DNA from 2 places in the Micromonospora sp. NPDC005220 genome. Region 1 is predicted to be linked to the other one. Evidence: riboswitches for the same ligand, from Rfam matches in the RefSeq annotation. Region 1 holds a riboswitch; the other holds the start of a gene.
The links. Region 1 has a riboswitch for S-adenosylmethionine ahead of ABZU52_RS26100 (aminotransferase class V-fold PLP-dependent enzyme). Riboswitches for the same ligand answer to the same signal wherever they lie in the genome.
Positions count from the first base shown of each region.

Region 2: it holds a riboswitch for S-adenosylmethionine, as region 1 does, so the genes downstream of both, thrC (threonine synthase) here and ABZU52_RS26100 (aminotransferase class V-fold PLP-dependent enzyme) in region 1, are expected to answer to the same signal.

Region 1 is NZ_JBEXHP010000099.1:848-8,162, forward strand. Features, by position in the region: gene ABZU52_RS26080 (AI-2E family transporter) at 1-1,266, opposite strand, end outside; gene ABZU52_RS26085 (co-chaperone GroES) at 1,414-1,752, shown strand; gene ABZU52_RS26090 (hypothetical protein) at 1,846-2,013, shown strand; gene ABZU52_RS26095 (PrsW family intramembrane metalloprotease) at 2,018-3,508, opposite strand; SAM riboswitch class IV at 3,532-3,652, shown strand; gene ABZU52_RS26100 (aminotransferase class V-fold PLP-dependent enzyme) at 3,723-4,967, shown strand; gene ABZU52_RS26105 (FUSC family protein) at 4,989-6,191, opposite strand; gene ABZU52_RS26110 (metal-dependent phosphohydrolase) at 6,331-6,987, shown strand; gene ABZU52_RS26115 (DUF4031 domain-containing protein) at 6,959-7,243, opposite strand; gene ABZU52_RS26120 (FAD-linked oxidase C-terminal domain-containing protein) at 7,312-7,315, shown strand, end outside.
Region 2 is NZ_JBEXHP010000002.1:199,192-206,506, reverse strand. Features, by position in the region: gene paaN (phenylacetic acid degradation protein PaaN) at 1-585, opposite strand, end outside; gene ABZU52_RS01975 (GNAT family N-acetyltransferase) at 786-1,805, opposite strand; gene thrC (threonine synthase) at 2,112-3,398, opposite strand; SAM riboswitch class I at 3,409-3,544, opposite strand; gene ABZU52_RS01965 (hypothetical protein) at 3,650-3,850, opposite strand; gene ABZU52_RS01960 (YbaB/EbfC family nucleoid-associated protein) at 3,847-4,218, opposite strand; gene ABZU52_RS01955 (YbaB/EbfC family nucleoid-associated protein) at 4,215-4,568, opposite strand; gene ABZU52_RS01950 (hypothetical protein) at 4,565-5,155, opposite strand; gene ABZU52_RS01945 (hypothetical protein) at 5,167-5,466, opposite strand; gene ABZU52_RS01940 (DMT family transporter) at 5,582-6,388, opposite strand; gene ABZU52_RS01935 (metalloregulator ArsR/SmtB family transcription factor) at 6,480-6,785, shown strand; gene ABZU52_RS01930 (hypothetical protein) at 7,043-7,204, shown strand; gene ABZU52_RS01925 (GntR family transcriptional regulator) at 7,189-7,315, opposite strand, start outside.

The sequences.
Region 1 (7,315 bases):
CGGGACCCGGCGGGCGGCAAGCCGACGGACCGCGGTGTTCAGCACCGCGATGAGCGGCACGGAGACCAGCGCGCCGGTGATGCCGGCGAGTACGACACCGGCGGCGATACCGATGATCACGGCGAGCGGGTGGAGGGCGACCGCCCGGCCCATGATCAGCGGTTGCAGCACGTGACCCTCGATCTGCTGCACGCCGATCACCGCGCCCAGGATGATCAACGCGGTGACCGGGCCGCTGTCGACCAGGGCCACCAGCACCGCCACCCCGCCGGAGAGCGCCGCACCGACGATCGGAATGAACGCGCCCAGGAAGACCAGCGCGGCCAGCGGGAAGGCGAACGGGATGTCGAAGGCGACCAGGAAGATGCCGATGCCGACCGCGTCGATGAAGGCGACAAGCACTGTCGCGCGGACGTAGGCGACAAGCGTCTGCCAGGAGGCGCGGCCCGCGTCGTCGACCTTCCACCGGGCCGCCACCGGCAGCAGCCGGACCAGGAAGCGCCAGATCCGGTTGCCGTCACGCAGGAAGAAGAACGTCGCGAAGAGGACCAGCAGCGTGCCGGTCAGCACCTCGGCCAGCGTCGCGGCGGTGCTCAGCGCGCCGCTGGTGAACCTCGAGGTGTTGTTGTTGATCCAGGACTGCGCCTCCTCGATGTAGCGGTCGAGCTGGGTGTCCGAGAGGTGCAGCGGGCCGGTCTTCAGCCAGTTCTGGATCTGCCGGACCCCCTCCGACGACTTGGCGCTCAGCTCCGGTACACCGCGAATGAACTCGTTGACCACAAGCGTCAGCGTGCCGATCACCGCGGCCAGACCGCCGACCAGCACCACCGCCGTGGCCAGCGACCGGGGGAACCGGGCCCGCAAGAGCCAGCCCACCGCCGGGGCGAGCAGCGCGGAGAGCAGCAGCGCGATGGCCAGCGGAATGATCACGATCTTGATGGTGCCGACGATCCGCAGCAGGGCCCAGGCCACCACGCCGATCACGATCAGTCGCCAACACCACGCGGCGGCGATCCGCAGCCCGTGCGGAACATCGGCGTCGTCCCGACTGGAGGTGGAGCTGTGCCGGTCCACCGGAGGTTCGGCGCCGTAGACCGAGGCGCTCGGCAGCGCGGCCGGCCCAGGAACTGCCGGCGACGCCACCCGGGCCTCCTCCGACACGTCGTTCAGCGCTTCACTCGATGCGCCCTCGTCGGTCGGCGCCGACTCCTGTCGTGACTGGTAGGCGCGGCGAAGCCGCCCACGTACCCGCTCGAAGCGGCTCAAGCGCACCTCCTGGCAGAAACCCGGCCCGCCCACGACGACAGGTCGGACAGCATACGTCCGTTCCCGACACCGTAGGGCAGTTCAGCCACACAATGCCCCGACCACCACCGGCGTAACCACCGTCGGCCACACGGTAGCGTCTGCGGCGTGACCGCCGACAACGATTTGGACACCGGCCTGCCGATCCGCCTGCTGCACGACCGCGTGCTGGTGCGGATGGAGGGCAGCGAGGGCGAACGCCGCTCCACCGCCGGCATCGTCATTCCGGCGACCGCCGCGGTCGGCAAACGCCTCGCCTGGGCCACCGCCGTCGGGGTGGGGCCGAACGTCCGCGCCATCGTCTCCGGCGACCGGGTGCTCTTCGACCCGGACGACCGCTCGGAGGTCGAGCTGCACGGCCGCGGTTACGTGCTGCTGCGCGAGCGCGACGTGCACGCCGTGGCCGCCGAGCGGATCGAGAACGACTCGACCGGCCTCTACCTCTGACGCACCTCCCCCGGCCACCAGGCCCCGTCGCGCACCGTTTGCCCGGCCGCACGACGGGAAGCCATCCGGCGACCGTGGCCCTGGGGAGGGACGATGCCGGTATTCGTGAAGAAGCTTTTGACCTGGGGCTTTGTCGCGTTCCTGATTTACTTCGTGGCCTTCCGGCCGAACGGCGCCGCGCAGATGTTCAAGACGATCGGGGGCGCGTTGATGGCGATGTTCCAGGGCTTCGGTGACTTCCTCACCTCCCTGATGACCTGAGCCGTCAGGGGTGCGTCGGCGGCCAGGGCGGCGCCGCGCGCGGGCCGGGCCAGCCGGGCGGGGCGTACCCGACCGGGGCCGGGGCGGGAGCCAGCACCACCGGGATCGGCACCACCGGCTCGTCCGGCGCGTCCACCGGGCGCTGCGTACCGTCCGGGAAACGCAGCAGATAGCGGCTGCCGTCCCAGACCCCCGCCGGGGCCTGCGGGTCCCGACCGACGAAGAACGTCCGGTACGCGCTGATCGCGTCCAGCAGCTCCCGCTCCTCGCGAGCGGTCCGCTCCTGGTCGGCGGGCTTGCGGTCCAGGCCGCGCAGCGTCCCGTCGCGCAGCAGGGCCAGCCGGGTGGCGGCGGACTGGTAACCCCGCATCGCCCGCACCCCGGCGTCGCCGGCCACCCGTCGCGCCCAGCTACGGGCCGCGTGCCGCCTGCCGAGACTGCTCAGCGCGGCCACCTCGGGTGGGCTGAGCCAGCCGGCCCGTACGTAGTCGGGCAGGGCCCGCTCGGTGAGCCTGCCCTCCCAGGCGCGCAGCCACAGCGCCAACCCCACCGTGCCGAAGAAGACCGGCACCATGAGGCCCAGGAACCCGTACAGCATGATCATGGCCTCGCCGGTGGCCTGGGTCAGCGTGGGCAGCAGGTTCCACGTGCCGTGCAGCATCATCGCCAGCAGCAGGCCGGCGATCGGGGCGAGCACCCGGATGCGCCGGTCGGCCGTCCGGGAGGCGATCCCCAGCCCCACACCGGTCATCGAGGTGAAAAGGGGATGGGCGAACCCGAACAGCAGGATCCGCAGGATGAAGATCGCGATGACCTGCTGGATGCCGGTGGCCGGGCCGTACCGGTCGGCGCCGGACGCGTACCCCAAGCCGCCCAGGTAGAGGATGTTCTCCACCATCGCGAAGCCGACCGCGGAGAGCCCGCAGTAGACCAGGCCGTCGGTGATCCCGGACCACTCGCGGCGCCGGAACACCAGCAGCAGGATCGGGCCCAACGCCTTGGTCAGCTCTTCGATGAACGGCGCCACCAGCACCCCGGTGAGCGCGGACGGCAGACCCCAGTCGGCGAAACGGTTGGCCGCGAAGTCGTTCACGGTGAGCGAGGCGGCGGTGGAGACGAACGCCCCCCAGGCGAAGCAGAAGATCAGGTACTTCAGCGGCTCCGGTTCGTACCGGTCCAGCCAGAGGAAGCAGGCGACCAGCACCGGCACCGGCAGGATGGCGGCGACCACCCCGATCAGCAGGGCCTGCGCACCGAGCGACTGGCCGAGCGTGAAGACCATGAACACCGCGCACGCCGCGATGAACAGCACCACCCCGGCCAGCGCCAGGAACCGCCGCCAGCCCAGGCGGCGCCGCGGCATCCGGGGCGCCTCGCCGACGGACGGGGCGGCGGGCGCAGGCGGGGCGGCGGGCGACGACGGCAGCGGTGAACCGGGCGGGGTGTCGGCCATGCGGTCAGCGTAGCCATCCGTTGCCGGCTGGTTCGGCCGCATCGGCAGCCGCTATGCTGCCGGCAGGTCACGAGCGCCAGCGTCAAGCCCCGGCTTGCTGGCCGGCAACCCTCGTCGAGTTCGCGGTGGGGTGCCCCGGGTGATGACCGGGCCCAGCCCGATCGGTGTGCTGGGCAAGCGCGGACCCCGTCCCGATGTCGCACCCGGGGTCCCTGACCCCGGAGGTTCCGGCGTGTCCGTCACTCTCGTCCCCTCGCTGCCCACAGTGCCCACCGTGTCGTCGGCGCCGTCCGCGCCGCTCGACGTCCTCGGCGTGCCCGGCGAGATCAACCTGGACTACGCGGCCACCGCGCCGTGCGCGCGGGCCGCCGCCGACGCGGTGGCCGAGCTGCTGCCCTGGTACGCCAGCGTGCATCGCGGAGCGGGAGCGCTGTCGCGGCGCTGCACCCTCGCCTACGAGCAGGCCCGGCAGACCATCGGCGACCACTTCGGCGCTCGCGCCGACGATCACGTGATCTTCACCCGCAACACGACGGACGCGCTCAACCTGCTGGCGCGGGCCGTGCCGGCCGGCACCACTGTCGTCACGTTCGCCGGCGAGCACCACGCCAATCTGCTGCCCTGGCCGCGCGGGTCGGTGCGGCTGCCGGTGCCCAGCGACCCCGACGGGGCGGTACGCGATCTCGCCGCCGCCCTCACCGAGCTGCGCCGGAGCAGCAGCCCGGCGCTGCCGGTGCTGGTCGCGGTGACCGGTGCGAGCAACGTGACAGGTGAGCGGTGGCCGGTCGCCGAACTGGCCCGGGTGGCCCACCGGCACGGTGCCCGGATCGTGCTCGACGCCGCGCAGCTCGCCCCGCACGCCCCGGTCGACAGGCACACGCTCGACGTCGACTACCTGGCGGTGTCCGGCCACAAGCTGTACGCGCCGTTCGGTGCGGGCGTGCTGATCGGCCGGGCGGACTGGCTGGACGCCGCCCCGCCGTACCTGGCCGGTGGTGGCGCCACCAGCCACGTCGGGCCAGCCACCCACGACGTGACCTGGGCGACCGGCCCGGCGCGACACGAGGGCGGCACCCCGAACCTGCTGGGCGCGGTTGCGCTGGCGGCGGTGTGCGCGGCGCTCGACGACGCGGACCGGGCCGCGCTGGCCGCCCACGAGCAGGCCCTGCTGGCCCGGCTGCGGACCGGCCTGGCCGGCCTGCCGCACGTCGTCGAGCTGCGTACCTTCGGCCCGGACACGCCCCGGGTCGGCATCGTCTCGTTCGTGGTCGCCGGTTGGGACTCCACCGAGGTGGCCGCGCGACTGGCCACCGAGCACCACATCGGCGTACGGGACGGGTTGTTCTGTGCCCACCCGCTGGCCCGGCGTCTGCTCAGCGAGGCGGCGGAGCGTACCGGCCGACGGGACCTGCCGCCCACCGCGCTGCGCGCCAGCATCGGGTTGGGCAGCACGGCCGCCCAGGTGGACCGGCTGCTCGCGGCGCTGGCCGAGCTGGGCTGAGGCCCGGCCGGCGGCCTTCGCTCAACCGACCGGCGGGGCGGTGGGTGGCTTCGGCGCCTCGCCGGGCTCGGCGGGCTCACCGACCGGGCGTGACTGCTCCCCGAAGGCGGTGCGGATCCACCGGTTCGCCTCCTCCTGCTCGATCCCGGAGGCGACCAGCAGGTCGCTCGCCGTGGTACGGATCTGGGCGATCACCACGCTGCCGGAGAAGCCCACCCCGTCGCCGTACGCCCGGCCGGCCTCGCTGACCGCCCGCAGCGACCGTTCCCGAGCCTTCTGCGGCTCCTCGCCGACAGCGAACTCGTGCTTGAGCAGCCGGACCGACTCGGCGAGGTGGCCGATCGCGTCCGGCATCGGATCGGGTACCGGTTCCTCGTCCTCGATGAGCGTGACCGACCGGCGGATCAGCGTGCCGCTGTTGCGCATCGCCCGGTCGATGGGATCGGCCGCCTCCGCGTAGTGGGTCAGCTCGTCGCGGCGGTGCCAGCGGGCCGGGGAGAGGGTGGCGGTCTCCTTCGCCCCCTCGATCGCCTCGCCCAACGTGTTGAGTTCGTCCTTGTTGTTTCGGAGCCGATCAAGTGCGCGCTGGATGGTGGCCCGATCTCGGCTGCGCAGCCCGTCGGCGGTGGTGTCGAGTTGGGCGGCGAGCAGGTCCAGGGCGGGTCGGGCCGCCCGGTTGATCACCCGGAGCGGGTTCAACGGCAGCAGCACCGCCGTGACCAGCAACGCGATCCCACCCCCGAGGAACGCGTCGATGAAGCGGGGGATCTCCAGGTTCTGGGTCGACGGGCTCAGCGTCACGATCAGCACCGCCGTGGCCGCCGCCTGAATGACGATCGCGACACTCGCCCCGGCGAAGATCGTGAGCAGGATCGCCACAGTGACCACCAGGCCGAGCTGCCACGCCCCGGTGCCGAGTAGGTAGATCAGGAGGTCGCCGATGCCCACCCCGACTCCCACCCCGACGATCAACTCCACGGTCCGGCGGAACCGCTGGCCCACCGACGCGGCCAGGGTGCCGACCGCGGAGATCGGCGCGAAGACCGGTTGCGGGTTGCCGAGCAGCCGGTGCGAGACGAAGTACGCCAGCCCGGCCGCCAGGCCGGCCTGCACGGCGAGCCCGCCGGCCATCCGTACCCGGTGCAGCCGGTCGTGCAGGGTGGCCCGGCCGCGATGGCGCAGCTGTTCGGTGGCCTCGGCGACCCGCGCGCCGTCGATGTCCACCAGCCCTTCGCGCAGCGCGGTACGTCGCACGATCGGCTGTCGCTTGTCCCGCGCCCCGGCCATGGGCGCGACTACCCGTGGTGTGCCCGCTGAATCCTCCCTTCCCGCGCGTCGCGAGCGGATGCGGCAGACTCGGGCGGTGGTTGATCTGTTGGACCGGTGGCGGGCGGTGGCCCGGAATGCCGGCGCGAGGCCCGACCCGGACACCACCCGGGCCGGGGAGAAGCTGATCGCCAGGTGGAAGGAACCGCACCGGCACTATCACACGCTGGCCCACCTGACGACGGTGCTCGATCTGGTGGACCAGCACGCCGACCTGGCCGCTCGGGCCGACGTGGTCCGGCTGGCGGCCTGGTTCCACGACGCGGTCTACCAGCCCCGGGCCGCTGGCGACGCCAACGAACGGGACAGCGCCGCACTGGCCGAGAGCGTGCTCACCGGGCTCGGGGTGCCGGCGACAACGGTTGCCGAGGTACGCCGACTGGTGCTGCTCACCGCCGGGCACGCGGTGACGCCCGGCGACCGGGACGGCGCGCTGCTCTGCGATGCCGACCTGGCCGTGCTGGCCGCGCCGCCAGCCCGTTACGAGCGTTACGCGGCGGCGATCCGCCGGGAGTACGCCCATGTGCCGGAGCCGGCCTTCCGGGCTGGACGGGCCGCCGTGTTGACCGGCCTGCTGGCGCTGCCCGCGCTGTTCCGGTTGCCACCGCTGACGAGGCAATGGGAAGAACCCGCCCGAGACAACGTGCGCCGCGAGTTGGCCACCCTCACCGGGGAGCCGGGGAACGCGGGCTGACCAGGTGCTTCGGCCGACGCAGGCCGGCGGCGCGGAGCAACCGGACCAGCTCCCGACTCGGCACCACCTGGGCGCCGAGCCACACCGCCGCCGAAAACCGGTCGGCCGGAATGTCGTAGTGGTCCCGGTCGAAGCCGCGCCGGGGCGCGCCGAGCGCCTCGGCGAAGGCGTGCAGCTCGGCGTACGACACGTCACTGATCAGGTGTGACCAGAGCCGACCTCGCCACGGCCAGGCCGGCCGGTCCAGGTAGAGCATGGTGCCCAAGTTATCCCGCGCAGTCGATCATGTTGATGATCGCCCGTCGGCGACCTAACCTCGGCTGCATGG
Region 2 (7,315 bases), on a different contig from region 1:
GAACGTCTTGGTCATCCGCAGCGGGTCACCCTTGCCGGCGGCCTTCTCCCAGCCCGCCGTGCCCGGGTGCCGGGTCATCTCGGCGTACCCGTACGCCAGCGCTTCCAGCGCCCGGTCCAGCGCGTGCGCGCCACCGGCCTGGAAGGCCATTACGAATGCCTGCCCGCTGGTGAACTGCACCGCGTTGGCCAGCTCGAAGATGTGCTTGTGCAGTCGGTCGAGGATCTCCAGGCAGACGCCCACCCGGGCCTGCGGGCCGGCGTCGCGCCAGGCCGGCAACGCGGCGGAGGCGGCGCTGACCAGCTCGCCGGTACTGGCGTGCGGGTAACGCACCGCCAGCTCCACCCCGAACGGGCTCGTCTCGGTGGCGACCCGAACGCCGCTGCCGGGCTGGTCGAGCGGAAAATCACCACCGAGGTACGCCTCGAAGGCGGCCTTCCCGTCGGCGGCGGCGGTTTCGCCGTACACCCGGGGGCTGGGGGATTCAGGGTAGGCGGACCAGTAGCCCCGTTCCGTGATCGCGGTCAGCGCACGGTTGAGGGTGTCGGCGTGCCTGTCGTACAGGGGATGCGGGGTCTCCGTCATGCCCGCCATCATGCCTGAGCCAGGCCCGCGATCAGTAGCGCGAATGCCCGACAGCGACGCATGCCTGAGCCAGGCCCGCGATCAGTAGCGCGAATGCCCGACAGCGACGCATGCCTGAGCCAGGCCCGCGAGCAGCAGCGCGAATGCCCGACAGCGACGCATGCCTGAGCCAGGCCCGCGAGCAGTAGCGCCGAGACCTGTCAGAGGGTGAGCTGCCAGTTGGTCCAGGAGTCAACCGGGCGGAAGCCGAGCTGCTCGTTGATCGCCACCATGTAGCTGTTGCTGGCCGCGTTCCAGGTGTCGATCACCTGGACCGCTGGTTCGTGGGTGAGCAGGTGGTGCAGGTTCTCCGCCTTGGCGATGAGGCCGAGACGGTGCCCACGGTGGGCCGGGTCGACGATGGTGATCTGCTGGTACGCGTGCCAGTCGGTGGAGGCGCCCACATCGAGCAGCGTCCAGGCGACCAGCCGGCCGGACGCCTCGTGCCGCATCCCGAGGTGGTAGCGCCGCCGGCCACGGGCGTCCAGCGCCCGTTCGTTGCCGCGGATGCGTTCGGCGTCCACCTGCTCCGGCTCCCACTGCACGTCGCCCATGGGCGCGTCCATCAGCAGCCGGCCGTCGAGGTAGGCGATGTCGGCGACGTACTCCTGCGGGGTCGCCCCCTGCCAGCAGACCGACTGGTAGCCCTCGGCCAGCGGGCGGGCCTCGGCGAGCGCCGCTCGCAGCGCAACCCGGTCGATCTTGTTGACGTCGAGCCGCCGACGCACCTCGGTGAGGGCGGGCTGGGCTCCGATCGCGGTGGCGAACGCGTCGCCGGCCACGCTTCGGGCGGGGCCGTCGGGCAGCGCGGAGACGGCCATGGCCACCACCCGCTTGCGGCCGTGCTCGCGGAGCAGGCGCACCCCGTACTCGTGCAGGGCCCGGCCGACTCCCCGGCGCCGCAGCTCGGGATGCACCAGCAGCTCGGCGGTGGCGTTGTCGGTGTTGTCGAGCTCGGGCAGGTCCAGTTGGAGGTAACCGGCCGGCACGCCGTCCAGTCGGGCCAGCGCCCAGAGTGACGTCGTGCCGGGCATCGGCGTGTGGAACAGCGCGTCGAAGCGGCGCCGGCAGGAGGGCGGGAAGTCCGGCAGGTCGGCGTCGTTGGCCGCCGACCCGATCCGGTACGCCTCGTCGACCGACGCCCGGTCAGCGCCGTCGAACGACGCGATCGTGATGCTCATGCCGGTGAGCGTGCACCCGGGAAAAGCGATCGGGCCAGCGAATTAATCGCTGGCCCGATCGAACGTGGTCGGGAGGGACACTCGCACAACGCCTCCGGCGTTGGGTCGCAAGAACTTCAAAAGTCTTCGGCGAAATGCCCTCCCGCACGGAGCATCTTGCGCCGTCCGGTTCCTGCCGTCAAGTCCGTAGCGGCGGGTTTTCCACACTCACTGCGAAAAGCCAGTTACCCGGCGGATCCGTCTGCTCCCCCAACCGGCTGGCCGCCCATCCCCCACCCGGTTGGCCGCCGAGCGCCGGCCGGCGGATCAGCCGAGCAGGCCGGCATCCCGGGCGGCGCGCAGCGAGGGCTTGATGTGGTGGGTCGGCCCGACCTGGCCGGCCACCGCGTCGATGGTCTTCAGACCCTCACCGGTGTTGAACACGACGGTCTCGGCCGTCGGGTCGAGCCGACCGGATTCGACCAGCTTGCGCAACACGGCCACGGTGACCCCGCCTGCGGTTTCGGCGAAGACCCCGGTGGTACGGGCGAGATCGCGGATGCCGGCCCGGATCTCGTCGTCGTCGGCGTACTCCATCCAGCCACCGGTGCGGCGGACCGCCTCCAGGGCGTAGAGGCCGGCCGCCGGGTCGCCGATGTTGAGTGACTTGGCGATGCCGGTCGGCTTGACCGGGACGATCGTGTCGGTTTCGGCGTGCAGGGCGGTGGCGATCGGGTTGCAGCCGGCGGACTGCGCACCGAAGACCTTCCAGCCGCCGGCCGGCGCCTCGACCAGGCCGATCTCCACCAGCTCGGAGAACGCCTTGTCAATCTTGGTGAGCAGCTCGCCGCTGGCCATCGGAATGACCACCTGCGCCGGGATCCGCCAGCCGAGCTGCTCGGCCACCTCGTAGCCGAGGGTCTTGGAGCCCTCCGCGTAGTACGGCCGGACGTTCACGTTGACGAACGCGGTGTCCTCGAATTCGTCGGTCTCCACCAGCTCGCCGCAGAGCCGGTTGACATCGTCGTACGAGCCGTCGATGGCGACCAGTTCGCCGCCGTAGACAGCGGTGGTGATGACCTTGCCCTGCTCCAGGTCGCTGGGGATGAAGACCACCGAGGGCACCCCGGCGCGGGCGGCGTGGGCGGCCACCGAGTTGGCCAGGTTGCCGGTCGACGCGCAGGCGAACCGGGTGAAGCCGAGCGCCTTGGCCGCGGTGAGCGCCACCGAGACGACCCGGTCCTTGAACGAGTGGGTGGGGTTGGCGCTGTCGTCCTTGACCCAGAGCGGCGCGGTGATGCCCAGCTCGGCGGCGAGGTGCGGGGCCGCCACCAGTGGGGTCAACCCCGGGTCCAGGGTGACCCGGCTGGCCGGGTCCTGACCGGCGGGGAGCAGTGCGGCGTACCGCCAGATGTTCTTTGGGCCGGCCTCGATCTGCTCGCGGGTGACGGTGGCCAGTGCGGCGGTGTCGTAGTCGACCTCCAGCGGGCCGAAACACTCGTAACAGGCGTGCTGGGCGGCGAGCGGGTAGCGGGCCGAGCAGGCACGGCAGACCAGGGCGCGGGCGGGGCTGGCGGAGGTGTCGATGCCGGAGGCGACGAGCGTCGACGTCATGTCGAGGGTCCTCTCATCTTTCCCCGCATCGCACGGTGCGGCGGGGACGGAATTGGCACCTGCCCCGCCGGTCGCTCAGCGGTGAGCGCGCGGGGTGGTTGCCGGGGCGTCGTCGGGCCGTATCCCTCAGCCCCTCTGGATGAGGTATGCAGTTGTGCGATCGAGTCTAGGACAACGCTGTCGGTCGTTGCTACCGCAGATCCCACGGTGTGAGCCGGCCGCCGGCATCCCGGCGTGCGGCGCGCTGCTGGTCAGCGCCGGCGTCGACGCCCGAGGTAGAACACCACCGCCCCGAAGGCGGCCAGTAGGGCCAGGAGAATCCAGCCGGCGGTCACGAAGGCGCCGCCGGTGGGCCGTTCGCCGCCGGCGAGCAGCCAGACCACACCCGACACGGCGATGATCGCGACCAGGACGGACACCATGGTGACCACGGCGCGCTGCGCGGGAGTCATCGCTGCCGCCGCGGTCGAACGGTGCCGGGCAGACCGGCCCCCGGGTCGGCCAGGATGTCGGCGACCGAGCGGCCACCGATGGTCAGCGACCCGAGCAGGGCCGTGCGGGCCTGCTCGGCTTCGGCCTCGGCCGCGCGAATCGCATCGCGTACGTGCTCGCCGAGGGTGAGGTTGTCCACTCCACGCCGGGCCTGCGGCGTGATCCGTACGTCGAGCAGCTGACCGCCCACTCCGACGGTGGCGATCACCGCGCCGTCGCCGGCCGCGGCCTGATAGTGCTCGCTCGCCGGCCGCTCGACAAAATCTGCCGCGGACTCCATCGCGGCGGCGATGTCACGACGGATCGCCGACAGGGCATCGGGGTTCATCCGGCCCTCCGGGCGACGGCGCGCAGGGCCTCGGCGGCCGACGCCGGATCGTACGTCTGCGGAACCGATGCGGGAACGTCGACCGGAGCGGGTTGCCCGGAGACCTCGGCGATCGTTGCGGCGAGCGCCTGGGCGGCGATCATCCTCGCGTCGGCCACGGCTGTCACGCACGCTGCACCGAGGGCCTGCGCGTCGAGGTCGCGCACCGCCTGCGGGCTGAGGTAGACGTCTTCGACCCGGCCGGCGCCGGTGGCTCTGACCACCACGGTGCCCGTGTCGTCAGTGCCCTCGTAGACCGCTTCCTGCGCCTCGGCGATCCGGGCGAGGCGCCCGTTGAGCTGATCGGTCATCGCCCAGCCGTCCACACCTGCTGCACAAAGGTCAGCACGGCGGTGAGCGTCGTGATGGCGAACGCCGCCCAGGCTCCGACGATCGTCCACTGCACGGCCGGTGTGTAGGGGCCGGAGAGGTAGGCCACGCCGGCCGCCACCAGCGCCGCGCCCGTGACACTGAGGTAGCTGACCAGGTTCGTCGTCAGACCCCACCACATGTCGTCGCACATGTTCCGGACGTTGCTCGCCGCCTGCGCGATCGCGTCGAGCGCGGGCTCGATGCGTGTTTCCAGGAACGCCTTGAACGCCTCGGCGCCCTGATCGGCCCAGTAGGTGTCGACGTCACCGCGCGCCCGCGTCAGCCTCGCCTTGCACTGCTCGAACACGTCGCTCATGTCGTTCCACGCCTCGGAACCCTTGTCCCACGGGTCAGGCGTGCGGATGTTGACCTCGACAAGTGCGGTGAGGCCGGCCACCACCGCCGGGCCGCCACCGGTGGGCCAGACGGCCGCCGCGAGCGCGGTGCCGAGGATGCCGACGAACACCCACAGGTTTTCGGTGGTCTCGCCGTCGAGTCGGTCGGAGTAGAGCGAGGAGTCGGACATCGCGGCTCCGTTCAATCCTGGTATGTGAAGTTCTCGCCCCGCACCCGCTCCTGCTCCTCGTAGTGGGTGGCGATGGTGGTCAGTGCGGTGCCGATCGAGTCCATCGTCTTCTGCAGCGCCGCGGCGACGTCGCCCACGCCCTGCCGGACACGCTCGTAGTCGTCCGGCAGGTTCCAGGCGAACATCGGAAAGGCATCCCGCGGCAGGGTCAGCGAGGCAACCTTGGGTAGCACCGTGTCGGCGAATGACTTCGCGTCCGCGCTGATCGCCTGGCCCGCCTTGCGCATGGCCTCGGTTTCGAGCGACGTCACAACGGCCCCCTCACCAGGCATCGACGGATCGATGGAACGGCTGGTCCTGGCGGTTCATCCTGCCATGGAGGGACCACCGGAGTTGTCCCCTGCCGCCGCCGACCGGGTCAGCGGGTCAGCGGGCGCTCACCGCCACCGGATCGGTCACCGCGATCGGGTCCGTTACCGCGCCCGACTGGGGCTGCGACATCGTCCGGGGTCGGGCGGCGAGGTTCCAGGCCAGGACCGCGATCACGGCACCCACGAATGCGGCGTACCCCAGCTGCGGGGTGACCGCCACGAGGTCGGCGGCGGCCGGCGCGTGCTGCCAGCCGACGGCGTCGGCGCCGATGCTCAGGATGAGCATGGCGGCTGTGCCGGCGAGCGCGGTCAGAGTGGTGAAGCGCAGCGGCGACCACTCGCCGAACCGGCCGGCGCCGTGGGTGTAGATGCCCCAGCCCAGCACCGCGCCGATCATCATCAGCCCGCCGAGGCCGAACTGGCCGAGCCCGGCCAGGCTCCCGCGCGTGATCACCAGACCGACTCCGAGGAGCGCCACCAGGGAGAGGGCCAACAGGAGAGGCTTCGGCCGTACGCCGTCGCGGGCCCAGCGGACGAGCTGAGTGATCACCGGTGTGGTGGCCACGAAGAGGGAGACCTGCTGCGGGGCGGCGTGTTCCAGCGCCAGGTTGGTGAGCAGGTTGAAGCCCGCGAAGCCGACCACTCCGAGCACCACCACCTCCAGTGCCCGACCGCCGTGCCGCAGCGCGCCGGCACCCTCGCGGAGCAGCAGGATGGCGACCAGGACGACGGCGGCCAGCAGGTAGCGCGCGGTGGTCAGGTTGAGCGGATCGACCCGGTTGAGCGCGCTGGCCAGGATCGGGAACATCACGCCCCAGCCGAGCACGGCGACCAGTGGGTATGCGGTGGCGCGGGATCGCATCGACAACTCCAATGTTCGAGTATCATCGAACCAACGCCACTGACCATAGGGTTTTGTTCGATCATTGTCGAACAAGGGTTACACTGGTCACATGGAGCCGCACGAACCCGACCTGACCGCCGTACCGGTCACCAGCGTGTTGGCCGCACTCGCCGACGACGTGCGGCTACAGATCGTCCGGGCGCTCGCCGAGGGCGGCGAGGCGGCCTGCGGCAGCCTCGACTTCGGCGTCTCCAAGGCGACCCGTAGCCACCACCTCAAGGTGCTGCGCGAGGCGGGCCTGACCCGCACCCGCGCCGCCGGCACCAGCCGGCTGGTCCGGCTCCGCCGCGACGAGGTGGACAAGCTCTATCCCGGCCTCCTGGACGCGGTCCTCACGCCCCGCTCTCCGGCCTGACGCGAAAGCGCTTCCGATGGGGGTCGATCTCCGGCCTGACGCGGAGGCGCTTCCGGAGGGGGTCGATCTCCCTCCCTGCGCGCCCTTTCGAGCTGAATCGTTTACGACATCGCCGAAGGGACCGCTCCCCCATTGCGCACGCGTCAGGATCACCAGGTGTTCCACCAGGACAGCCGAGTGTGGTCTCAGCGTGGAAATTTAGGGCGGCTCTGCGGCCGGTCGTCGAATCTCCGAGCCAGCCGATCCCATAGCGCGGCATGACGGAACTGGTAGATTCCGGCGGCCTGACGCAGGATTCCGCGTTGGTGAGCGTCGTCGAGAATGCCCAGGAAGTCGCCGGGCACCAAGTCTTCGTGGAGGAGGTAACGCTTGGCTATGGCGTACTCGGCGAATGCGGGTGGCGCTATTCGGCCACGTAGACGCTGCGCCCTTGGTGACCGTACAGCTCGTCAGTCTCGATCAGGATCGTGATGGCTTGCCGGACGGTCGACTGGCTGCCCACGTCGTAGAGGTCCGCCAACTCCTTGGTC